4 regions of the Pseudocitrobacter sp. 2023LY-00077 genome follow, and region 4 is predicted to be linked to each of the others. Evidence: predicted binding sites of a transcription regulator. Region 4 holds the regulator's gene; each other region holds the start of a gene.

Region 1 (6,278 bases), on a different contig from region 4:
TTGCTCTCTGTTGCACTGGTCGTGGGCTGTTACACCCCCCAGGCGTTACCTGGCACCTTGCCCTATGGAGCCCGGACTTTCCTCCCCTCCGCCCGTCTCCCCCGAAGAGGACGACGACGAAGCGGCGACTGTCTGGTCAGCTTCGGCGCGAAGTATAGAGGGTTTGCGCGCCCTTGTCACCCCGTGCTGCGCATTCCGACCGCAAGCGTGGCCGCAATGTTGCGCGAAGCGCGGTAAATGTTGTCGAATGCACCGCGAAATGCCTCTTCCAGCGTACCGATACTGGTCAGCACGCTAAATACCGCATCGATACCATATTGATGTACCACGCCCACGTCACGCGTCAGGCTGCCAGCAATACCAATCACCGGTTTATGATACTTTTTCGCCACGCTTGCCACGCCAACCGGTACTTTGCCATGAATGCTTTGGCTGTCGATGCGCCCTTCCCCGGTGACCACCAGCGTGCAGTCGTGAATATGCTCTTCCAGGTTCAGCGCCGTGGTGACAATCTCAATGCCGCTTTTCAGCTCCGCACCAAGAAACGCCATCAGCGCAGCCCCCATACCGCCTGCGGCACCCGCGCCGGGCACCTCTTTAACGTCTACGCGCAGCGATGTCTTAATCACATCAGCATAGTGCGACAGGTTGTTATCGAGTTCGCGGATCATCGCCTCGTCAGCCCCTTTCTGCGGGCCAAAGATGCGGGATGCGCCGTTATCGCCGATCAACGGATTGGTGACATCGCAGGCGACGCGAATGCTGCAATGCTGAATGCGGGGATCGAGGCCCGAGATATCGATGGTATTCAGGCTTTCAAGGCTGCCACCGCCAAAACCGATGTCGGTGCCATTGGCATCCTGGAGTTTCGCGCCCAGCGCCTGGACCATGCCTGCACCGCCGTCATTGGTGGCGCTACCGCCAATGCCGATAATAATGTTCGTTGCACCGCTTTCCAGCGCTTGCAGGATGAGCTCACCGGTACCACGAGAGGTTGTCACCAGTGGATTGCGTTTTTCCGGAGGAACCAGCGCCAGCCCACTGGCCGCCGCCATTTCGATAAACGCGGTTTTTCCGTCGCCAGACATTCCCCAGCTGGCATTCACCTTTTCGCCCAAAGGCCCGGTGACCCACGCATGATGTTCTGAGCCCTGCGTGGCAGCAATCATCGCTTCAACCGTTCCTTCGCCGCCGTCAGCAACCGGAACAGAAACATACTGCGCATCAGGAAAAATTTCCCGAAATCCTTTTTCTATCGCCTGAGCTACCTCGGAGGCAGAAAGGCTTTCTTTGTAAGAGTCTGGGGCGATTACGATTTTCATAGTGATAGCCTGTTGCTGCACAACGCCGGATGGCGTTTCACTTATCCGGCCTACAATGTAGGCCCGGTAAGCTAAGCGCCACCGGGCACAACGTCATTAGCGAGTGACTTCCACCTTCGCCAGTTTTTCGTAGTAGCACGCCAGGGCGCTATGGTCCGCCGTTCCCAGGCCATCAGCACGCAGCGCCTGCATCATTTCCATGACCGCAGCGGTAAGCGGAAGCTGTGCGCCAACGCCGTGAGAGGTGTCCAGCGCATTCGCCAGGTCTTTGATATGCAAGTCGATACGGAAACCTGGTTTGAAGTTTCTATCCATCACCATTGGCGCTTTGGCTTCCAGTACGGTGCTGCCCGCCAGGCCGCCGCGAATCGCCTGGAATACCAGTTCCGGGTTAACCCCCGCTTTGGTTGCCAGCGTCAGCGCTTCGGACATTGCGGCGATGTTCAGCGCGACAATCACCTGGTTTGCCAGTTTAGTGACGTTGCCTGCACCGATATCACCGGTATGCACCACGGAGCCCGCCATCGCTTTCATCAGGTCGTAATATTTGTCGAAAATCGCCTTGTCGCCACCGACCATGACGGAGAGCGTGCCGTCGATGGCTTTCGGTTCACCGCCGCTCACTGGCGCGTCCAGCATATCCACACCTTTTGCTTTCAACGCGTCGCTGATTTCGCGGCTCGCCAGCGGCGCAATAGAACTCATGTCGATCAATACGGTGCCTGGCTTCGCGCCCTCGATAATTCCGCCTTCACCCAGCGCAACCTCTTTCACGTGCGGGGAGTTCGGCAGCATGGTGACAATCACATCACACTGCTCGGCAATGGCTTTAGCGGTGGTGGCGGTTTCTGCGCCTAAGGCAATCAGTTCAGCAATCACTTCCGGGTTACGGTCGGAAACCACCAGCGAGTAACCGGCTTTAATGAGGTTTTTACTCATTGGTTTACCCATGATGCCCAGGCCAATAAAACCAACTTTCATCGTCATAATTGTGTCTCTCTCTTATTGCGGTGGTGGTTATTTTTTAAAGGAATCAGCCAGTTTCTGCGTGGCAGAACGGAAAACGCCGAGGTCGCTGCCGACGGCGACAAAGGTCGCACCCCAGTCAAGATAACGACGCGCGTCCGCTTCAACCGGGGCCAGAATGCCGCTCGGTTTGCCGTGTGCTTTTGCACGCGCAAAAATGTGCTGAATAGCTTTCTGTACATCCGGGTGCGATGCGTTGCCAAGATGGCCCAGTGCCGCAGCCAGGTCGCTTGGGCCAACGAAAATACCGTCCACGCCTTCGGTCGCCGCGATAGCATCAACGTTATCGACGCCCTGCTGGCTTTCGATTTGTACCAGGATGGTGATGTTCTTGTTCGACTGCGCGAAGTAGTCCGGCACCGTGCCAAACATATTGGCGCGATGAGAAACGGAGACACCGCGAATGCCTTCTGGCGGATAACGCGTCGATGCCACGGCCTGCACGGCTTCTTCTTCGGTTTCCACAAACGGGATCAGGAAGTTATAAAAACCGATATCCAACAGACGCTTAATAATCACCGGCTCGTTAGTCGGCACACGCACCACCGGTGCGCTGCTGCTGCCCTTCAGCGCCATCAGCTGCGGAATAAAGGTAGAGATATCGTTTGGTGCATGTTCACCGTCCAGCACCAGCCAGTCAAACCCGGCCAGGCCCAGTACTTCGGTGCTGATTGGGCTTGCCAGCGCTGACCAGCAGCCAATTTGAATCTGTTTGGCGGCCAGCGCGGCCTTGAATTTATTCGGGAAGATATCGTTATTCATCGCTTATACCTTGTCTCTTAACCGTTAATTATTTCTGCAATTCCATACGCTTGATGTCGCCGACGACAAACAGGTAGCAGAACATCGCCATCAGTGCCGAACAGCCGACGAAGACCAGCGCGGCGTTGAAGGAATGCAGTTCACTAACCAGATAGCCAATCACCAGCGGAGTCACGATAGAGGCTACGTTGCCAAACACGTTAAATACCCCGCCGCACAGGCCTACAATTTCTTTCGGTGCGGTATCGGAAATTACCGGCCAACCCAGCGCGCCAAACCCTTTGCCGAAGAATGCCAGCGCCATCAGCGTGACCACCAGTGCGGTGTTATCGGTGTAGTTACACAGGATGATGGTCGAAGCCAGCAACATACCCAGTACAATCGGTAACTTACGCGCTAACGTAATGGTGGCCCCGCGTTTAATCAGATAATCCGAGAACACGCCGCCCAGTACGCCGCCGGCGAACCCGCACAGTGCCGGAATCGACGCCACCAGGCCCACTTTCAGAATCGACATCCCTTTTTCCTGCACCAGATAGATCGGGAACCAGGTAAGGAAGAACCAGGTGATGGTGTTGATAAAGTATTGCCCGAAGAACACGCCCAGCATCATGCGGTTGGTCAATAACTGTTTGATGTAGTGGAGTTTTGGCCCCTGTGTCGTGCTGCCTGGCTTTTTGTGATCCATATCGACCACGGCGCCGTTATCAGAGATAAACTTCAGCTCCTCCGCCGACATGCGAGGGTGGTCGGTCGGGTTATGAATCAGCTTGATCCACAGCCCCGTCAGCACAAAACCAATCACGCCCATCACGGTAAAGACATGTTCCCAGCCCCAGGCGAAGGTCAGCCAGCCCAGCAGCGGTGAGAAGAGCGCCAGTGAGAAATACTGCGCCGAGTTAAAGATAGCGGACGCGGTGCCACGCTCTTTAGTCGGGAACCAGGCCGCAACAATACGCGCGTTGGCCGGGAAGGATGGCGCTTCCGAAAAACCAAGCATAAAACGCATAAAGAACATGGAGATACCTGCCCAGGCGAGTGGGAACATATCCACAAAGCCCTGCAGGAACGTAAACAGTGACCAGAAGAAGAGACTGTAAGAGTAAACCTTCTTCGAGCCGAATTTATCGAGCAGCCAGCCGCCAGGGATCTGCATCAGCAGGTAAGCCCAGCCAAACGCTGAGAAGATATAGCCCATCGAGACCGCACTCAATTGCAGCTCTTTGGCCACTTCCGTACCGGCAATTGATAACGTGGCGCGGTCCGCGTAGTTAACGGCGGTAACAATAAAGATGATTAGTAAGATTAAATACCGGGTTGGTACACCTTTTTTTGATTCGACAGTAGTATCCAGCATCATTTAATTTATCCTCGGGTACAGGATGCCTTATATTATATGTTTAGTACTAAGGCATATTTCACTGATTATTTATCGACAGCAGGAATATCGGATAACTAACCAGACACAATGAAATCGTGATTCAGTATAATCAGCATCGCTGTTCTACACACTGTGCAATTCCACAATTTGAATATTTTAATATCGCATACTATTGAGCATATGCACATCTCTTTGGGCGCTGATGCACAGATTTACGCAATACCCGCCACAGCTGGCCTGACAGGCGATTAAGTGGTGATCTGCGTCACATTTTTACCGTTAAACTCCTGACATTCTTTATGCCATCACGCGATGTAATAATTTTGCTTCGTCAGAAAGCGATACCCTTTATTGTAATTTTTAGGTTTACCACCTGGCTGGAGAATACTGGACAATGGCTAACATCGAAATTCGCCAAGACGCGCCGAAAGCATTTTATATAAAAGTGCACGATACGGATAACGTGGCGATTATTGTTAATGATAATGGCTTAAAAGCAGGAACACGTTTTCCTGATGGGCTTGAGTTAATTGAACATATTCCACAAGGCCATAAGGTGGCATTGGTGGACATTCCCGTTAATGGCGAAATCATTCGCTATGGCGAAGTCATTGGCTATGCGGTGCGCGATATCGTCAAAGGCAGTTGGATCGACGAATCCACCGTGTCGCTGCCGGAAGCGCCGCCGCTGAATACGCTGCCGCTGGCCACCAAAGTACCGGAGCCGCTGCCTGCGCTTGAGGGTTACACCTTTGAGGGTTATCGCAACGCCGATGGCAGCGTAGGGACGAAAAATCTGCTGGGGATCTCCACCAGCGTCCACTGCGTAGCGGGTGTTGTTGATTATGTCGTCAAAATTATCGAACGCGATCTACTGCCAAAATACCCCAATGTGGATGGTGTCGTCGGTTTGAACCACCTCTATGGCTGCGGCGTGGCGATTAATGCACCTGCCGCCATCGTGCCTATCCGCACTATTCACAACATCGCCCTGAACCCGAACTTTGGCGGCGAGGTAATGGTGATTGGCCTCGGCTGTGAAAAACTTCAGCCGGAACGCCTGCTGGAAGGCACGCCAGATGTGAATGCCATTCCGGTCGACAGCGCCAGCATTGTGCGTTTGCAGGACGAACAGCACGTCGGCTTTAAATCGATGGTTGATGATATTTTGCAGGTCGCTGAACGCCACCTGAAAAAATTGAACGCACGCCAGCGCGAGACCTGCCCGGCCTCTGAACTGGTCGTGGGGATGCAGTGTGGCGGCAGCGATGCGTTTTCCGGCGTGACGGCGAACCCGGCAGTGGGCTACGCGTCTGACCTACTGGTCCGCTGCGGCGCAACCGTGATGTTCTCAGAGGTGACGGAAGTACGTGATGCTATTCACCTGCTGACACCTCGCGCCATTAACGAAGAAGTAGGTAAACGCCTGCTGGAAGAGATGGCCTGGTACGATAACTATCTTGATATGGGTAAAACCGACCGCAGCGCCAACCCGTCCCCCGGCAACAAAAAAGGTGGACTGGCAAACGTGGTGGAAAAAGCGCTCGGCTCGATTGCCAAATCAGGCAAAAGCGCCATTGTGGAAGTTCTGTCACCCGGTCAGCGCCCAACCAAACGTGGGCTGATCTACGCCGCGACGCCTGCCAGCGATTTCGTCTGCGGCACGCAGCAGGTGGCTTCCGGTATTACGGTGCAGGTCTTCACCACCGGGCGCGGTACGCCGTATGGCCTGATGGCGGTGCCAGTCATTAAGATGGCGACGCGTACCGAACTGGCGAACCGCTGGT
Region 2 (6,278 bases), on a different contig from region 4:
TGGCTGACGCGACCGCTGTAATGCCACATTCCCCATCATACCCAGCGGGAGACCTATCAGCGTAAACAGCCAGCATATCCCGCTAAGGTGTTGAAAGAGCACCAGATAGCCCCCGCCAAATATCAGTACAATACCCACGATCATCATGATCCATGCCATCGATGAGGAAGACCATATAGCCTTCGCCTCTGTCGCCAGTGTCGCTTCAGCCTCGATTTCCTCACGTATCTCGGCGCGCAGTGGTTCAATCTCCTGAGATATCTCGCAAGATAATGCGCTGGCAACAGGCCCGAATAACGCAGGGAAGAAGAGGTTCTCTTCTGGCGCGACGGCACGAGAGGCGCGTGACAGCAACTCTTCATCGAGTGAAAGATTCAGGGCGGTGATACGCGCGCGGGTCGTGGGATGACTATCCATGGGATGCGCAATTTCACTGTCGATGCTGGCGAGGACATCAAGCGGCCCCTGCTTTTGCAACGCCAGCACAAGTCCGTCAGTCCAATTGTCACTGTTCTTCCGCCCGCGAAGAACGTCTTCCAGGTAGCGCTCAACCGGTTCACTCAGCGCCGATATTCTCAGCAATGCGCAGGCGAAGGCCGCAGAGGACGATACGCTAGCCCCGGTTTTATCTGCGGCAAGTTCCCGGATGCGACTCCAGTGGTTCACCGTCTCGTGGAATGTCTGTAAAAACCACATCGCCATATTCAGCGCAGGAGACAATACCAGGCGGTCTATCCAGGCATCCTGCATGTTTTTCGCCATCTGTTGCAGGCTATTTTGCATGCCCGCATAGAGGGGCGCGAAGCGCAGGCTGTACTGCGTATCCTCGCCGGTAAAGTGACCTAACTCATGCCCCACCACGGCGGCAATCTCCGCTTCATTAAGGAGCGACAGATACGTCAGCGGTAAATAGAGCGTATTCCCCGCTAACCGCTCGCCCTTTTCAATTTGTACGGGATTGGCCGTCACATAAAAGCAGTCAAAAAACCCGACGACAATATTATCAGGTGGCGTGAGCTGCGCCTGAGAGGTGAGGCTCCGGACCCACTGCCAGAGTTCGGGTGTCTGTACTTCCGGCAAATTGACGCCAATCACCCGCGAATCTTCAGGCTTAAACAGGGCAAAGCATTTCCGAACAGAAAAGAAACTTTTAATGATCATCCAGAGTATGGCAAATACCGCTATCACCATGGCGAACAGCAATTTCATACCGCCACCATTCATCTCTACGTGCCCCATGGCCCAGATAATTTCGGAGAGCACTAAAGCGACGGTCGCAAGGCCACAAAAAAGGATTTCGCCAACCATCATGAAGGGCAGTAGTCGTCGGCAGAGAGTAAACTTTTGGATGAGCACATCCTGGGAACGTCGCGAAGTGCGTGCGCATGCCTTACACACCACAACCGCGCTTCCCAGGATACACATCGCTATCACAGTTAAGAACATCGCCAGCATAGCTAATACAAACTGGAGGGCTTCTATTTCATCAGCGTTATCACTTGCCCGCCAGCATTTCCATAATCCATATATAAAGAGAAATAATGGGGTATAAAAAAGACTAATTACTCTTTTTATGTCCATATAAAACGTCATCCATTTAAATTAATAATATTATTGAATAACCTAATTACAATTACACACTCATTCAACGAGTAAATTAAACTTACCAAATCCATTATAAATCAGCGACAGGATCATATTAAATTTTTCTTTTTGATGCCATCAGAAAAAAATTTGATGACATCGGTGAGTCATGTCATTAACATTATTAATGTAATTAATTCAATAATGCTTAGTGAAAACAATGTTAATATATTTATTAAGCAATGAATCAAGATGTTTTCAACTTATAACTTCTTAAAGGCCACAAGCGACCGCTTTTGCTATGTTAAAATTATAGTGATATGCTCAATCGGAGCGCGTCAGCGACAAGCCTAAGCGTAATATCTGCACACAAGGTAACTATGTTAATTTTCATTTTAAAATCAGCAGCGATTTATTTACTATTCTTATGCATAGCCTGCCTGACATTGTTAATTACCAGCGCGTTTTTGGATATTGAATCAATAGCATGGACAATATACGACTATCTACATTTTCATTACAGCTTTTATAATGAGAGTTATGATTTCAACCCTGCCCTGGCAGATATCCTTATCATCTGGGTGATATTTATTCCTTTGGTTTTTACATCACTATATTACGCACTAAAAACATTTAAAAACCGAATTAAAAAATAGATTTACACCGTAAGCCATATCGCATTGAGATGCTGTAAACAATCAAACGTCTGGAAAATGATAAAAAAAAGCTGGCAGAAAAATTTTCCCAGCCAGCTTCTCAAATGGTCAGAAAACCTTACTCGATACCCTTACTACGCAGGTAATCTTCGTAATTACCGGTGAAGTCAATCACGCGCTCCGGCGTAATTTCAATCACGCGCGTCGCCAGCGAGCTCACAAATTCACGGTCGTGAGAAACAAAGATCAGCGTGCCCGGATACATTTCCAGCGCCATGTTCAACGATTCAATGGATTCCATATCCAGGTGGTTGGTCGGTTCATCCATGACCAGCACGTTCGGTTTTTCCATCATCAGTTTACCGAACAGCATGCGACCTTTCTCACCACCGGAAAGTACTTTCGCCGGTTTCTTGATATCGTCCTGGCTGAACAGCAGACGACCGAGGATGCTACGCACCGCTTGTTCGTCGTCGCCTTCCTGTTTCCACTGGCTCATCCATTCGAAGACGGTCAGGTCATTTTCAAATTCGAATTCATGATCCTGCGCGTAGTAGCCGATTTGCGCGTTTTCGGACCATTTCACCGTACCGTGATCCGGCGTTAAATCACCGACCAGGGTTTTCATCAGCGTGGATTTACCGACGCCGTTGGTCCCCAGGATCGCGAGTTTCTCGCCCACTTCCAGCAGCAGGTTAACGCCTTTAAACAGCGGGCCGTTATCAAAGCCTTTGCTGAGGGCTTCCACTTCCAGCGCGTTACGGAACAGCTTCTTATCCTGTTCAAAACGAATGAACGGGTTCTGACGGCTCGACGCTTTGACTTCGTCGAGTTTGATTTTATCAATCTGACGCGCGCGGGACGTTGCCTGGCGAGATTTAGAGGCGTTGGCGCTAAAGCGGCTAACGAAGGATTGCAGGTCAGCAATCTGCGCTTTTTTCTTGGCGTTATCGGCCAGCAGGCGTTCACGCGCCTGGGTTGCGGCGGTCATGTATTCGTCGTAGTTACCGGCGTAGACGCGCAGCTCACCGTAGTCGAGATCTGCCATGTGGGTGCAGACCATATTCAGGAAGTGACGGTCGTGCGAAATGATGATCATGGTGCTGTCGCGCTCGTTCAGCACCTGCTCCAGCCAGCGAATGGTGTCGATGTCCAGGTTGTTGGTCGGTTCATCGAGCAGCAGGATGTCCGGGTTAGAGAACAGCGCCTGCGCCAGAAGCACACGCAGTTTCCAGCCAGGTGCGACTTCGCTCATCGGGCCGTAATGCTGTTCCAGCGGAATCCCCACGCCCAGCAGCAATTCACCGGCGCGCGCTTCGGCGGAATAACCGTCCATTTCACCGTAGAGCACTTCGAGGTCGGCCACTTTATAGCCATCTTCTTCGCTCATTTCCGGCAACGCATAGATGCGGTCGCGCTCTTGTTTAACTTCCCACAGCTCACCGTGTCCCATGATGACCGTATCCAGAACGCTGAACTCTTCGAAGGCGAACTGATCCTGACGCAGCTTACCGATGCGCTCGTTCGGGTCGAGAGAGACGTTGCCCAGCGTCGGCTCAAGGTCGCCGCCGAGGATTTTCATAAAGGTGGATTTGCCGCTCCCGTTAGCGCCAATCAGGCCGTAACGGTTGCCGCCGCCAAATTTGACGGAGATGTTTTCGAACAGCGGCTTACTGCCAAACTGCATGGTAACGTTGCTGGTAACTAACACGGAAGTATCCTGAGGAATGTGACAAACCGCCTATTATGCCACAATTCCGAATTAAAATCGCCCGCCTTCGTAACGCGCTAAACTGTCACCTAAGTGAAAAAAATGTGATTTCGTACACATCTGAATTCCCTGTTGCCGGGAATGCACATATAATGCGCTTCCATCATACATCCGATTTTCCAACCACAGCCTGAGTGGCACTGATATCTCGAACAACATGAACATGAAATTAACAACACTTTTCGCTGCGGCGCTTGCAGTCGTTGGCTTCTGTAAAACCGCATCCGCAGTGACATATCCGTTACCGACGGATGGTAGTCGTGTCATTGGTCAGAATCAGGTGATCACCATCCCTGAAAACAACAAGCAGCCGCTGGAGTACTTTGCGGCGCAGTATCAGATGGGTCTTTCCAATATGCTGGAAGCTAACCCAGGCGTGGATACGTATCTGCCGAAAGGCGGCACCGTGCTGACCATTCCGCAGCAGCTGATTCTGCCGGATACCGTGCATGAAGGTATCGTCATCAACAGCGCGGAAATGCGTCTGTACTACTACCCGAAAGGCACTAACACTGTCATCGTGCTGCCAATCGGTATCGGCCAGTTGGGTAAAGACACTCCGATTAACTGGACCACCAAAGTAGAACGCAAGAAAGCGGGCCCGACATGGACCCCAACGGCGAAAATGCACGCGGAATATCGCGCGGCGGGTAACCCACTGCCAGCAGTGGTTCCGGCTGGCCCGGATAACCCGATGGGCCTGTATGCGCTGTACATCGGTCGCCTGTATGCGATTCACGGCACTAACGCCAACTTTGGTATCGGTCTGCGCGTGAGCCACGGCTGTGTGCGTCTGCGTAACGAAGACATCAAATTCCTGTTCGAAAGCGTGCCGGTCGGTACCCGCGTACAGTTTATTGATGAACCCGTGAAAGCAACCACAGAACCGGATGGCAGCCGCTTCATCGAAGTTCACAACCCGCTGTCAGTGACTGAAGCGCAGTTTGAAGGCGGTGAAACCGTTCCGGTTACGCTGAACTCTACGGTGCAGAAGGTGACTTCCCAGTCTGATGTAGACCAGGACGTGCTGAATCAGGCGATTCAGAACCGCGCCGGTGTACCGATTCGTCTGAACTGATTCGGTTCAGATACAAAAATGGCGAAGCTGATGCTTCGCCATTTTTTTTGGGGTAATCCCCTCATCCATTATTCACCATCACAAACCCGCCATGATCATAGCGATAATGGCAGTGCGCATACTCCAGCGGCGTACCGTCTTCCAGATAAATAACCTGCTCCAGCTCCAGCACCGGATCGGTCTCGTCGCAGTTGAGATACTCTTTGTCGCGAGCATCCGGCTTACAGGCGCGCACCACGCGATAAGAGCCCATCATCTTTAAGCCCAGCGTTTCGCGCACGTAGCGGAAAACCGAACTTTCCAGATGTGATTTATTGAGCCCAGGCACCAGCGCGACCGGCATTACCGTCATATCCAGCGAAATCGGTTCACCGTTCACTAAACGCAAGCGAATAAAATCATAGACCGGCGCATCGGCACTCATCAGCAGCGAGGCTTGCTCTTTTTCATTCGGGAAGCGCACCTCAAAGGCAATCACCTGGCTTGTCACCTCGCCGAGGTGCCGCCAGGTTTCCGTTGCGCCGAAATAGTCGCTGCCCGCGACATCCCACTGCGAAAGCTGGCGGAAGTTTTTACGCACAAACGTCCCCTGCCCCTGACGCGCATAGATAATGCCTTCAACAATCAGTTGGCGCATCGCCTGCTGAATGGTCATGCGGCTGGTGTTGAATTCAGCCGCCAGCGCCAGCTGATCGGGCAGCGGCTCCGTCGCCGGATAACGCTGGCTCAGAATACGCTGCTTAATTTCCTGTGCGATGGAGAGGTACTTCGCCGCCATCTTCCGCTCCTTAATGGGTGTTACATCTCTTCGCCGTTGCTGTGAATCGCCCGCTTCAACCATGCGTAGCTTTTCTTCGGCACGCGGCGCAAATCTTTCAAATCATGGTTTTCCCGGTTCACATACACCACGCCATAACGCTTACGCATGTCGCCCTGGGAGCTGAGAATATCAATTAACCCCCAGCCCAGATAGCCTATCACCTGTGCTCCATCCTCAAAAATGGCCTCTTTCATGGCATTGATGTGGTCGCGATGATAGGCGATGCGGTAATCATCGGCGACAGGCGTTTCGCCATCCCAGGATTCAATCACCCCGATGCCGTTCTCTATCGGGAAGACCGGCAGACGCCAGTCGTTATAGTATCGCGTAATGATGCTGCGGAACCCAAGCGGATCGATTTGCCAGTTC
Region 3 (6,278 bases), on a different contig from region 4:
TGATACACTTCCAGCAGCAGGAGGGCGGTGTAGCACATCAACGCCCAGAGCCCAATTAACAGCACCAGCGTCACGCCAAAGCCAACGCCCGCCGCTGCCAGCGGCATCGCCAGCATCCCTGCACCAATCGTGGTGCCCGCTACGATTAAAATACTCCCCAGGGTACGGTTCTTCACGCTTTCCTCTGCTACAGCACGCATATACGACACAAATATGTCGCGCAGGTTATGTGAAAGCAGACGATTCGTCAAATCGCGATTACAGTCCGTGTAATAAAAAGTTTACGAGTGCGGTGGGAGCCGAAAGTCTGCGCTAGCGCAAAACAGGTAAGTCAAATGCAGGTTATTGTGCGGTTTTTAGCGGAGGCATTATGGAATCTATTCACGGTCATGAAGTACTGAATATGATGATCGCATCGGGTGAGTCTTATTCAACAGAAAGTTTGGTGGCGGCGATTGAAAGTCGTTTTGGCGAGAGTGCGCGTTTTCATACCTGTTCGGCAGAGAATATGTGTGCGGCTGAGTTGGTGGCTTTTCTGGAGAAAAAAGGCAAGTTTATTCCGGTGGACGCGGGCTTCACAACGGCGGAAAGTAAAATCTGTCGACATTAATCAGCAGCGGCGAATTAACGCCGCTGCCTGTTAATTAATTCTGCGTATCGAGCGTAGAAAGCTCTTTATCAATAAAGTAGAGGCCTTCACCGCTTTTACCGGCGAGGGTCAGTTTATCAATCACAGATTTAAACAGTTTCTCTTCTTCGTGCTGCTCAGCCACATACCATTGCAGGAAGTTAAAGGTTGGGTAATCCTGATTGGTCATCGCGGCATGTGCCAGCTCATTGATTTTAGACGTGATCAGCTGTTCATGCTCGTAGGTGGCACGGAACAGATCGTCCAGCGATGCATATTCTGCCACCGGCGAGGCGACGCTGTTGATGCAGGGTAGGCTACCGGTATCGGTCAGGTAATCGAACAGACGCTGCATATGCTGCATCTCTTCTTGTGCGTGGCGTCGCAGAAATGCCGCAGCCCCTTCAAAACTATTGAAGCTGCACCAGGCGCTCATCTGTTGGTAAAGAAGGGAGGAATAAAGCTCGAGATTCATTTGTTGGTTTAATTTCTCGATCATTTCCGCTTTTAACATTGTCAGGCTCCATAAAGGCGTTAATTAATTATGGAGGAACTATAAGTTGTTATTAAATTATTTGCAAAAGGTAAAAATAAAAATTTTTATTTAATAATGCGAATGGGAATAAAACGCATTGGCATAATAATATCGCCGGGATTTATTCCGGCGTATAATTTAATTCCAGGCCGGCGCAACTGGCGTAACGGCGATCCCCCTGCACTGATACTGCAGCGTCACGCTTTCATTAATACATAATGGCCCGCTGCTGCTGACGCAGGTGGTAATTGGCTGTCCATAGGCAAAGGCAGTGGCATAGCCCATTTGCTGGCAGGCATTGGTCGCGGTGCCGTTAACAACATAGTCGTCGGTTTTCGCGTTCTGCAACATCGCCTGGCCATACGTCAGCCGTACGATCCCGCTGGTCGCATCTATTTCGCTTACGGCAGCCTGTCGGTGGACGCTACAGGCTGAAAGCACCAGCACGATAGCGCTAATCGGGAAAAGAGTTTTCATGGTAGTACTCGGGGCAATCTATCATTGCTCTATCCTGGCATAGACAAGCGCGGGTAATCCCTCGAATAAAGACGATAACGTTGCCTTCTTAAGGCGACGATTTCCCATCGGGCAAGCAAAAATGTGAGCCTTGCTGTGAATTTTAAAACCATTTTTCATAAAATTTGAAAGTATGTTTGCAAGGTTGTAAGGTTGATACATTGTTATCGTACCCTTGCGGGAGACGCCCGCGCTGCATTCAGGAGAGGAAAGAATGAAAATTGCACTGATGATGGAAAACAGCCAGGCCAGCAAAAACGCCATCATTCATAATGAATTAAAAGCGGTTGCCGATGAAAAAGGATTCCCGGTTTTCAACGTAGGTATGAGCGATGAAAACGACCATCATCTGACCTACATTCACCTGGGTATCATGGCCAGCATCCTGCTGAATTCCAAAGCGGTTGACTTCGTGGTGACTGGCTGCGGTACCGGCCAGGGCGCGCTGATGTCTCTCAACATCCACCCGGGCGTGGTGTGCGGCTACTGTATCGACCCGGCTGATGCCTTCCTGTTCGCGCAGATCAACAACGGTAACGCGCTGTCGCTGCCGTTCGCGAAAGGGTTCGGTTGGGGCGCAGAACTGAATGTGCGCTTTATCTTTGAAAAAGCGTTCACAGGTCGCAACGGTGAAGGCTATCCGCCAGAGCGTAAAGAACCGCAGGTGCGTAACGCGGGCATTCTGAACCAGGTCAAAGCCGCAGTGGTGAAAGAAAATTATCTGGATACGCTGCGCGCCATTGACCCGGAACTGGTGAAAACAGCCGTTTCTGGTCAGCGTTTCCAGCAATGCTTCTTCGAAAACTGCCAGAATAAAGAGATCGAAGCGTTCGTGCGCCAGATCCTCGGCTAATTCTGCATGATATGAAAATCCCCACCTGCGTGGGGATTTTTGTTTCTACGCCTTCACTTTTCTGGATACCGACACACCGGCATCTTTAGTCAGCCGTAGCGTATCCATCATCCCAATCAGACAGATCAGGGCGATAAACACAAACGCCAGTCTGAAGCTTATCCCCGGCATTGCGCCGAGCGCCAGCACCTCGCTGACTTTCTCCCCCAAACGAATACCGATTGCCCCGAGAGTGATGCCAAGCCCAATGGCTAACTGACTGGCAGTGCTGAACAACGTATTGGCATAACTCATCTGCGGGCCTGGCACGTCGGCAAAAGCCAGGGTGCTCACGCCGGTGAACTGGATGGAACGGAATACGCCGCCTAAATAAAGCACCAGTAATATGGCCCATACGGGCGTTTGTGGTGTTAAAAAGGCGCAGGCGGTCAGGGCCAGCACGTTCAATGCGCCATTGATCAGCAAAAGGCGGCGGAAACCCAGCCAGCGAATCAACGGCGTGGTAGCGGGTTTGATGGTCAGGTTGCCGACGAATACCGCCAGCACCAGCAGGCCGGAATGGAATGGGTCCATCCCAAAACCGACCTGAAAAAGCAGCGGCAGCAGGAATGGCACCGCACTGATTGAGGCGCGGAACAGCGATCCGCCGTACATCGTGACCCTGAAGGTCGGGACCTTCAGCGCATCCAGGCGGATCATTGGCCATTTTGCCCGCCGGAAATGATACAGCGAGTAATAAAACGCCAGCCCGCCAATAACAAACAGTGTCAGCACCAGCCCGCTCTGCATGCTCTGTCCGCCCAGCGCCTCCATGGCGCATACCAGGCTCACCATCGCCACCGACGTGGCGAGAAAACCGGGCAGGTCAAAGGGGCGGCGTTCGTCATCGCGTATATCGGGAATGATACGTAGCGACAGCAAAATGGCGATAATACCCAGTGGAACGTTAATAAAGAAGATCCACCGCCAGTCCGCGACGCTGGTGATAAACCCGCCCAGCGGCGGCCCGATAATTGGTGCGATGAGCGCAGGCCAGGTTAGCGTGGCGATGGCCGTAATAAGCAGATGTTTTGGCGTGGTACGCAAAACCGCCAGACGCCCAACGGGCACCATGAGCGCGCCGCCCATCCCCTGAAGAATGCGCATGGCGACGAAACTGTCGACAGTGGTCGCCAGGCCGCAAAATACGGACGCCAGAGTAAAAATAGCCAGCGCCAGCGTGAATATTTTTCGGGCGCCGAATCGGTCGGCTATCCAGCCACTGGCAGGGATGAGTACAGCCAGCGTAATCAGATAGGCGCTGATACCAATGTTAAGATCGACGGCGTCAACGCCGAAACTTTTGGCCATGTCGGGCAGGGCGGTGGCGATCACGGTGCCATCAAGAAACTCCATAAAAAACGCGCCAGCAACCAACAGAGCAGCGGGCGACAGGCCGCGCCCGTTTTGTGCCTGGAGAGGCTCACTCATTTCTGTTTTACCCTATCAAAATAATCTGCAAATTTTATAATTTAAGTTTTAAGCTAAGTAACGGATTTGTTTCAGATAATAGGTCTTTATCGCCATTTGCTGAAAAAATAAACGTGATGTACATCTCGTTTTGGTTGATTTTTGTGATGAATGTCATACTATGTGTCAAAAGACAATAACACCTGCGTAACAAAATAGGAGCATCACAATGAAACAACGCATGCGCAAAATCCTCAAAAGCATGTTCGAGAACTATTGCAAAACCTTCAAAGACGTACCGCCAGGCGCTATGTTCTGATAAAAAAACCTGCCACGGCAGGTTTTTTTATGTCTGTAAGGGGCGCGCTTCGGTCCTTTCGGGTACCATAGTACCCCTAAATGTTAAGGAGCGTATATGTCCCAGAACCTGACTGCTGATGAAGAACTGGTATCCGACGTGGTAGCCTGCCAGTTGGTCATTAAGCAAATTCTTGATGTCATCGATGTCATCGCCCCCGTCGAAGTGCGTGAGAAGATGTCCACTCAGCTGAAATCTATCGATTTCGCCGGGCATCCGTCAGCTGACCCGGTCACGCTGCGCGCCATCCAGAAAGCGATTGCCCTGATTGAGCTGAAGTTTACACCGCAGGGTGAAGCACACTGATTGGGTAATTGAGACGTGATTTGCAACCGGCAGGTTTATGCTGCCGGTTGTAGAGCGGGGGAGGGATTAGTGCGCCTGGTGGTTCACTACGTTCAGCAGGTGCTGATCGGTTTGTTGCATACACAGGCCCGCTTTATTCGCACTGCGTACTTCTTCAAGAATCGCCTGAAGTAAAACCCCATCCTGCTGCTGCTCTTCTTCAAGATTGGTTAAGAAGCTCAGCGTGCTGTCGTCGCGCAGAACCTTCGCTTGTTCAGCCAGCTCAGAAAGAGTATTGCTGCGCTGATTATACTCTTCAATGGTTTTCAGGAAGAGTTCTTCGAGTGAGGCACACTTCTCTTCGTGCGGCTCGATGGCTTTCACTACCGGGTACCCGCCGGATTTCTTCATGTAATCAAACACGCGCATCATTTGCGTGACGCTGGTTTGTGCCTGTGCGCGAAGAAACGTTGCGGTGCCGTTGAGACGTTGTTCGGAACACCACTCGCTCAGACGGAGATAGAGATTCGATGCGTAAAACTCAAGGTTCATTTGAGTATTCAGTTTTTGAACCATTCCTGGGACTGCCATACCAATATCCTTATTTCCTGGAAGGGACAACTCGCGTTAACAATCGGGATTCTTACTTTTCATCATGACGCTACGATTAAGTAGCGTAAATTAATGCAAGTTTAAATCGCGCTATTTACGCGTCAGAGAACAATGACAGAATGTAATATTCGACGACCTCTGAATGTGACCGATGTACGATTCCTGAATCGGCTCCAAAAATAATACCGCGCGTCACCATCTAAGAAAACTCTTAAGTTTGTTCATTTACGTTTTGTTACAACTATATTCCAGAAAAGGATTATGCCTGCGCATGTTACCGTAATGAATTATTACAGCTATATGATTTGTATGGTGAATATATTAAGGCTCATCTTTATTTGTGATCGCGTTAGCATTTTTCGTGGACGATCACATAAACCTGTTTTACTGCTTGCCAGGCATTACGTACTATTCGTAGAATAAAATGAAACAGTGGTTTATTTTTGTTTGTTTATTTTGTGAGTCAGGCAAACAGTTCAATAGCCAGTAAATTGTTTTAGATCATTTTTGCCAGTGGTGAGGCAGATTGGTTCGTGCGCAATTATCCGGCCAATCCCCGATTACGATAAAACAGGAGTTACAATGAAACAGGTTGCCGTGCTGTTAGCACCCGGGTTTGAAGAAGGTGAAGCGATCGTCACGATTGATATTCTGCGTCGTTTGCATCTTGAGGTTGAACTGGTGTCCTGCGCTGAATCGCGTGCGGTGGTGAGCTATCACGATATCCCGATGGTGGCGGATGCCACGCTTGCAGAACGCATGGATAAAATCTACGACGCTGTGATACTGCCCGGCGGGCCGCAGGGCAGTGTGAATCTCGCGGCAAATAAAGACGTGGTGAAGTTTGTCGCCGCACATGATGAAGCCGGAAAATATATTTGCCCCATTTGCTCTGCCGCCGCCCGCGTGCTGGCAGGTAACGGCCTGCTGAAAGGCCGTCGCTACGTCTGTTCTGGCGACTTATGGCAGGATATTAAAGACGGTGAGTATATTGATGCCCCGGTAGTGGAAGATGGCAACCTCATCAGCGGAAAAGGATTTG
Region 4 (6,278 bases):
CTGTTTTTGGTTATTCCCTTCTAATACCACTCTGTCGCCCGGGGCGATCAGTTTTTCCAGCATTGCGACAAGGTCTGCCGTCGGTAGCACCTTGCCCTGCACCGGTACAGACGCCAGGCGGCGCTGTTTCTCAGTGCGTCGCGTGTTCCATACCCGTGCGGGTGTTTGCCCAGATAACATTATTAACCTCCTGATTCAGCGAATCATTTTGATTTGCTTAACACTAAGAAGAGTCTGAACCCTGGTGAGAAAGTCATCAATTAAGCTTAGGAAGGAATCATTAGCTTGAGAGTAATAATCACATTAAAAATTTGTGACGCAGGTCAACTCAAAAAGGGGTAAAAGAGGCTACCACCGCCCATTTTCTTAAACACAATCAAAAAGTGACGGTATAGTAGTCAGCAGATTAAAAGAGAACATCGCAACGTTATGGCCCAAATTACTCCCGCAGAGTTTGCTGTCCCGCAGGACGACTCCTCATCATTTCGCCCGATGCCCGGCGTCAGCAACCCGCACCTGCAAACCATGCTGCCGAGGCTCATCCGCCGTCGGCTACACTTTACGCCGCACTGGCAGCGCCTCGATTTACCGGACGGCGACTTTCTGGATATCGCCTGGAGCGAAGACCCAATGCAGGCGAAGCACAAGCCGCGTCTGGTCGTATTCCACGGTCTGGAAGGCAGCCTGCACAGCCCCTATGCGCACGGTCTGATTCAGGCGGCGAAGGAACGCGGCTGGCTCGGCGTGGTAATGCACTTTCGCGGCTGCAGCGGCGAACCAAATCGCCTTAACCGTATTTATCACTCTGGTGAAACAGAAGACGGCACCTGGTTTTTAAACTGGCTGAAGCAGGAACTGGGCGATGCGCCCACGGCGGCGGTCGGTTATTCACTCGGCGGCAACATGCTCGCCTGCCTGCTGGCGAAAGAAGGCCCTACGGTTCCGCTGGATGCTGCGGTGATTGTCTCCGCGCCATTTGTGCTGGAAGCCTGTAGCTATCATATGGAAAAGGGCTTTTCGCGGGTGTATCAGCGCTATTTGCTGAACCTGTTAAAAGGCAACGCCTCGCGCAAACTGGCGGCGTATCCCGGCACGCTGCCGGTCGATTTGCGCCAGTTGAAGCGCGTGCGCAAAATCCGTGAATTTGATGACCTGATTACTGCCAAAATTCACGGTTTCGCCGACGCTATCGACTATTATCGTCAATGTAGCGCCATGCCGTTGCTCAATCAGATAGCCATTCCGACGCTGATTATTCATGCGAAAGACGATCCGTTTATGGATCACCACGTTATCCCCGACGCCGACGCCCTCCCCGCCTGCGTCGAATACCAGTTAACGGAACATGGCGGTCACGTCGGCTTTATCGGCGGCACCTTCCGCCGCCCGCAAATGTGGCTGGAGCGACGTATTCCCGACTGGCTGATGCCGTGGCTTGGAGGTGAAAAATGATCATTCCGTGGCAAGACATCGACGCTGAAACGCTCGATAACCTGATTGAAAGCTTTGTGTTGCGTGAAGGCACCGATTATGGTGAATATGAACGTTCACTTGCGCAAAAGGTCGCCGACGTAAAACAGCAACTACAACGTGGCGAAGCGGTACTGGTGTGGTCGGAACTTCATGAAACCGTCAACATTATGCCCCGCAGCCAGTTTCGCGGTTAATCTTACCGACTCGGGAGTTGTTCGCTATGTCTGCCAAACATCCGGTTATCGCCGTCACGGGTTCCAGCGGGGCGGGAACCACCACCACCAGCCTAGCGTTCCGCAAGATTTTCGCCCAGCTCAAACTCCATGCCGCAGAGGTGGAAGGCGACAGCTTTCATCGCTACACGCGTCCGGAAATGGACTTAGCTATTCGTAAGGCGCGCGATATGGGGCGTCATATCAGCTACTTCGGGCCGGATGCCAACGACTTCAGCCTGCTGGAACAAACGTTCCGCGAGTACGGGCACAGCGGCACCGGACAGTCGCGAAAATATCTGCATACCTATGATGAAGCCGTGCCGTGGAATCAGGTGCCGGGAACCTTTACCCCGTGGCAACCGCTGCCTGAGCCGACCGACGTGCTGTTCTATGAAGGGCTGCACGGCGGCGTGGTCACGCCGCATCATGATGTGGCAAAGCATGTCGATTTACTGGTGGGTGTGGTGCCAATCGTAAACCTGGAGTGGATCCAGAAGATGATCCGCGACACCAGCGAGCGGGGTCACTCCCGCGAGGCGGTGATGGATTCCGTGGTCCGTTCGATGGAAGATTACATCAACTACATCACCCCGCAGTTCTCGCGCACGCATCTCAACTTCCAGCGTGTGCCAACGGTCGATACCTCCGATCCCTTCGCCGCCAAAGGCATTCCGTCGCTGGATGAGAGCTTTGTGGTGATCCACTTCCGCAATCTCGATAATATCGATTTCCCGTGGCTGCTGGCGATGTTGCAGGGCTCGTTTATCTCGCATATGAATACGCTGGTAGTGCCCGGCGGCAAGATGGGGCTGGCGATGGAATTGATCATGACGCCGCTGGTGCAGCGGTTGATGGAAGGGAAGAAGATTGGGTGAAGGGTGCAGGCTGGGCCCCTCACCCCGGCCCTCTCCCGCAGGGAGAGGGAGAAAATCAGCGCAGAACCTGAACACCGCACGGTCAGTCCCCTCTCCCTGCGGGAGAGGGTTAGGGTGAGGGGTGTCTCAACTTACCCCTCCACCACCTCATAAGAATGGGTAATGTTCACCGCTTTGCCCAGCATCAGCGCCACTGAACAATATTTCTCAGCGGACAAATCCACCGCACGGGACACCGCCGCATCTTTCAGCTCTTTGCCGGTCACAATGAAGTGCAGATTAATGTGCGTGAACAGACGTGGCGCTTCTTCGCGGCGTTCAGACGTCAGTTTAACTTCACAATCGGTCACGTCGTAACGGCCCTTTTGCAGAATAGACACCACGTCGATAGCGCTACAGCCGCCCGCTGCCATCAGCACGATTTCCATCGGGCTTGGCGCTTTATCACCTGAGTTGCCATCCATCAAAATCTGGTGCCCGGAAGCCGACTCACCCAGGAAGGTTAACCCTTCAACCCATTTCACACGCGCTTGCATAATTGTCACTCCAGAGTTGCAAATTTATTGTCAGATTACGCGCACATAACAAATCTCGCAACGGAAGTAGACCTGGGTCATGCTGAAGCGAGACACCAGGAGACACACGGCAAAAGCTATGCTAAAACAGTCGGGATGCTACAGAGATACATAAACGTACTGCATGTATGCAGAGGACATCACATACTGGTCGCGACAATCTTTGACGACCAACTTCCCAGGTAGAGGGAAGGATATTATTTCAACCAGTGGCTGCCTGATTTATGCCGCTGGCGATAGCTTATAACAGAGGATAACCGCGCATGGTGCTTGGCAAACCGCAAACAGACCCGACTCTCGAATGGTTCTTGTCTCATTGCCACATTCATAAGTACCCATCGAAGAGCACGCTGATTCACCAGGGTGAAAAAGCGGAAACGCTGTACTACATCGTTAAAGGCTCCGTGGCAGTACTCATCAAGGATGAGGAAGGCAAAGAGATGATCCTTTCCTACCTCAACCAGGGCGATTTCATCGGTGAACTGGGCCTGTTTGAAGAAGGCCAGGAACGTAGCGCCTGGGTTCGGGCGAAAACCGCCTGTGAAGTGGCTGAAATCTCCTATAAGAAATTCCGTCAGCTCATCCAGGTTAACCCGGATATCCTGATGCGTCTCTCGTCTCAGATGGCGCGCCGTCTGCAGGTCACCTCTGAGAAAGTGGGCAACCTGGCGTTCCTCGACGTTACCGGTCGTATCGCGCAGACGCTGCTGAATCTGGCAAAACAGCCGGATGCTATGACCCACCCGGACGGTATGCAGATCAAAATCACCCGTCAGGAAATCGGTCAGATCGTCGGCTGCTCTCGTGAAACCGTGGGTCGTATCCTGAAGATGCTGGAAGATCAGAACCTGATCTCCGCACACGGTAAAACGATCGTCGTTTACGGCACGCGTTAATCCCGTCTGACGGCGTATTGTTCGCGCAATACGCCGTTTTTGTCTCGTATGTGGCGCAGGCTGATTTACCATCCGGAAGTCAACTATGCACTGCGGCAAACGCTGGTGTTATGTTTGCCGGTCGCCGTCGGCCTGATTCTTGGCCAGCTTCAACACGGCTTACTGTTCTCTTTAGTGCCTGCCTGCTGCAACATCGCCGGGTTGGATACTCCCCATAAACGTTTCTTCAAACGCCTGATTATCGGTGGGTCGCTGTTCGCCGGTTGCAGCCTGATTGTGCAACTGCTGTTGGCCGATGATATCCCGCTGCCGTTTATTCTCACCGGTCTGGCGATGGTGCTGGGCGTTACCGCCGAAATCAGCGCCCTGCACGGGCGATTACTTCCGGCCTCGCTAATTGCCGCGATTTTTACCCTGAGCCTGGCGGGCAATATGCCTATCTGGGAACCGTTACTGATCTACGCGCTCGGCACGCTGTGGTACGGGTTGTTCAACTGGTTTTGGTTCTGGCTGTGGCGTGAACAACCGCTACGCGAGTCGTTAAGCCTGCTTTACCGCCAACTGGCGGAGTACTGCGAAGCCAAATATAGCCTGCTGACGCAACATACCGACCCCAATACCGCCCTGCCGCCGTTGCTTAATCGTCAGCAGAAAGTGGTCGATCTGATTTCCCAGTGCTATCAGCAGATGCACATGCTGGCGGCCAATCAGCACAATGATTACAAGCGCCTGCTGCGCGCCTTCCAGATGGGGCTGGATTTGCAGGAGCACATTTCGGTGAGTCTGCACCAGCCGGAAGAGGTGCAAAAACTGGTCGAGCGCAGCCACGCCGAAGCGGTGATTCGCTGGAACGCGCAAACCGTCGCCGCGCGCCTGCGGGTCATGGCCGATGATATTCTCTATCACCGCTTCCCGACGCGCTTCAACATGGATAAGCAAATTGGCGCGCTGGAGAAAATTGCCCGCCAGCATCCCGATAACCCGGTTGGGCAATTCTGCGCCTGGCACTTCAGCCGCATCGCCAAAGTGTTGCGTTCGCAGCGTCCGCTTTATCCGCGTAATCTGATGGCTGATAAAGAGCGCCGTCTGCCGCTGTTCCCGGCGCTGAAAAGCTATCTGTCGCTGAAATCGCCCGCGCTGCGTAATGCCGCACGTTTAAGCGTGATGCTGAGCATCGCCAGCCTGATGGGCGCAGCGCTGCATCTGCCAAAACCCTACTGGATCTTAATGACCGTGCTGTTGGTGACGCAAAACGGTTACGGCGCGACGCGCGTGCGTATCTTCCACCGTGCGGCGGGCACCCTGGCGGGGCTGGTGATTGCCGCCGCCACACTGCATTATCACTTCCCGGAAGGGTTTGCGCTGGCCGCGATGCTGGTGATCACTCTGATAAGCTATCTGATCATTCGTAAAAGCTACGGCTGGGCGACGGTGGGTTTCACCATTACGGCGGTATATACCCTGCAATTGCTGACGCTCAACGGCGAGCAGTTTATCGTCGCGCGTTTCGCCGACACCATTATTGGCTGCCTGATTGCCTTCGGCGGCATGCTGTGGCTGTGGCCGCAGTGGCAAAGCGGCCTGCTGCGGAAAAATGCGCACTCTGCGCTGGAAGCGGATCAGGAAGCAATCCAGTTAATTTTGAGTGACGACCCTTCCGCGGAAAAACTGGCGTATCAACGTATGCGCGTCAACCAGGCGCATAACGCCTTGTTTAACTCGCTCAATCAGGCGATGCAGGAACCGGGCTTTAATACGCACTATCTGGAAGATATGAAACTGTGGGTGACGCACAGCCAGTTCATCGTCGAACATATCAACGCCATGACCACGCTGGCGCGTGAGCACGACACGCTCTCGCCGGAGCTGATGCAACGTTATCTGGAATCGTGTGAAGTCGCCCTGCAACGCTGTCAGCAGCGTCTGGAGTATGATGAATCGGGCAGTAGCGGGGATGTGAACATCATGGAGTCACCGGATACGCTGTCCCACGGGCCACTCAGCACCATGGAACAGCATCTCCAGCGTATTCTGGGCCACCTCAACACCATGCACACCATTTCGTCGGTGGCATGGCGTCAGCGGCCAAGGCACGGTATCTGGCTAAACCGCCATATCAACTGACGACTTTCGCCACCGCCTGCGCAAAACGCGTCATGCCGTCGTCGATGTCTTTTTCTTCCACCACCAGCGATGGCGCGAAACGCATCACGTCTGGCCCGGCGTTCAGCACCATGACACCGG

What was found. Region 4 encodes CRP, which controls carbon source genes, mostly activating them, when cyclic AMP is high. Its sites were predicted from a motif close to ATGTGANNNNNNTCACAT; they were not measured.
Region 1: garD (galactarate dehydratase) is a predicted target of CRP. The motif match lies at 4,745-4,762, and genes of this name have one in related genera.
Region 2: ACWWFX_RS13690 (ABC-F family ATPase) is a predicted target of CRP. The motif match lies at 4,054-4,071, and genes of this name have one in related genera.
Region 3: azuC (stress response protein AzuC) is a predicted target of CRP. The motif match lies at 4,114-4,131, and genes of this name have one in related genera.

Annotation. Positions count from the first base shown of each region.
Region 1 is NZ_JBSPEI010000005.1:139,525-145,802, reverse strand. It holds RNA gene rnpB (RNase P RNA component class A) at 1-144, opposite strand, end outside; gene garK (glycerate 2-kinase) at 177-1,322, opposite strand; gene garR (2-hydroxy-3-oxopropionate reductase) at 1,419-2,309, opposite strand; gene garL (2-dehydro-3-deoxyglucarate aldolase) at 2,340-3,110, opposite strand; gene garP (galactarate/glucarate/glycerate transporter GarP) at 3,139-4,470, opposite strand; gene garD (galactarate dehydratase) at 4,886-6,278, shown strand, end outside.
Region 2 is NZ_JBSPEI010000009.1:200,266-206,543, forward strand. It holds gene ACWWFX_RS13685 (M48 family metalloprotease) at 1-1,311, opposite strand, end outside; gene ACWWFX_RS13690 (ABC-F family ATPase) at 2,359-3,951, opposite strand; gene ldtB (L,D-transpeptidase) at 4,169-5,089, shown strand; gene ACWWFX_RS13700 (GntR family transcriptional regulator) at 5,151-5,867, opposite strand; gene ACWWFX_RS13705 (glycoside hydrolase family 1 protein) at 5,888-6,278, opposite strand, start outside.
Region 3 is NZ_JBSPEI010000004.1:107,348-113,625, forward strand. It holds gene tyrP (tyrosine transporter TyrP) at 1-176, opposite strand, end outside; gene ACWWFX_RS06860 (YecH family metal-binding protein) at 371-610, shown strand; gene ftnA (non-heme ferritin) at 645-1,142, opposite strand; gene yecR (YecR family lipoprotein) at 1,302-1,640, opposite strand; gene ACWWFX_RS06875 (RpiB/LacA/LacB family sugar-phosphate isomerase) at 1,894-2,532, shown strand; gene ACWWFX_RS06880 (MFS transporter) at 2,578-4,002, opposite strand; gene azuC (stress response protein AzuC) at 4,211-4,300, shown strand; gene ACWWFX_RS06890 (DUF2766 family protein) at 4,397-4,645, shown strand; gene ACWWFX_RS06895 (non-heme ferritin-like protein) at 4,712-5,215, opposite strand; gene ACWWFX_RS06900 (DJ-1/PfpI family protein) at 5,819-6,278, shown strand, end outside.
Region 4 is NZ_JBSPEI010000003.1:20,110-26,387, forward strand. It holds gene mdcA (malonate decarboxylase subunit alpha) at 1-180, opposite strand, end outside; gene ACWWFX_RS04540 (hydrolase) at 430-1,452, shown strand; gene ACWWFX_RS04545 (YheU family protein) at 1,449-1,667, shown strand; gene ACWWFX_RS04550 (phosphoribulokinase) at 1,694-2,563, shown strand; gene ACWWFX_RS04555 (OsmC family protein) at 2,695-3,099, opposite strand; gene crp (cAMP-activated global transcriptional regulator CRP) at 3,402-4,034, shown strand; gene ACWWFX_RS04565 (YccS/YhfK family putative transporter) at 4,083-6,158, shown strand; gene argD (bifunctional acetylornithine/succinyldiaminopimelate transaminase) at 6,151-6,278, opposite strand, start outside.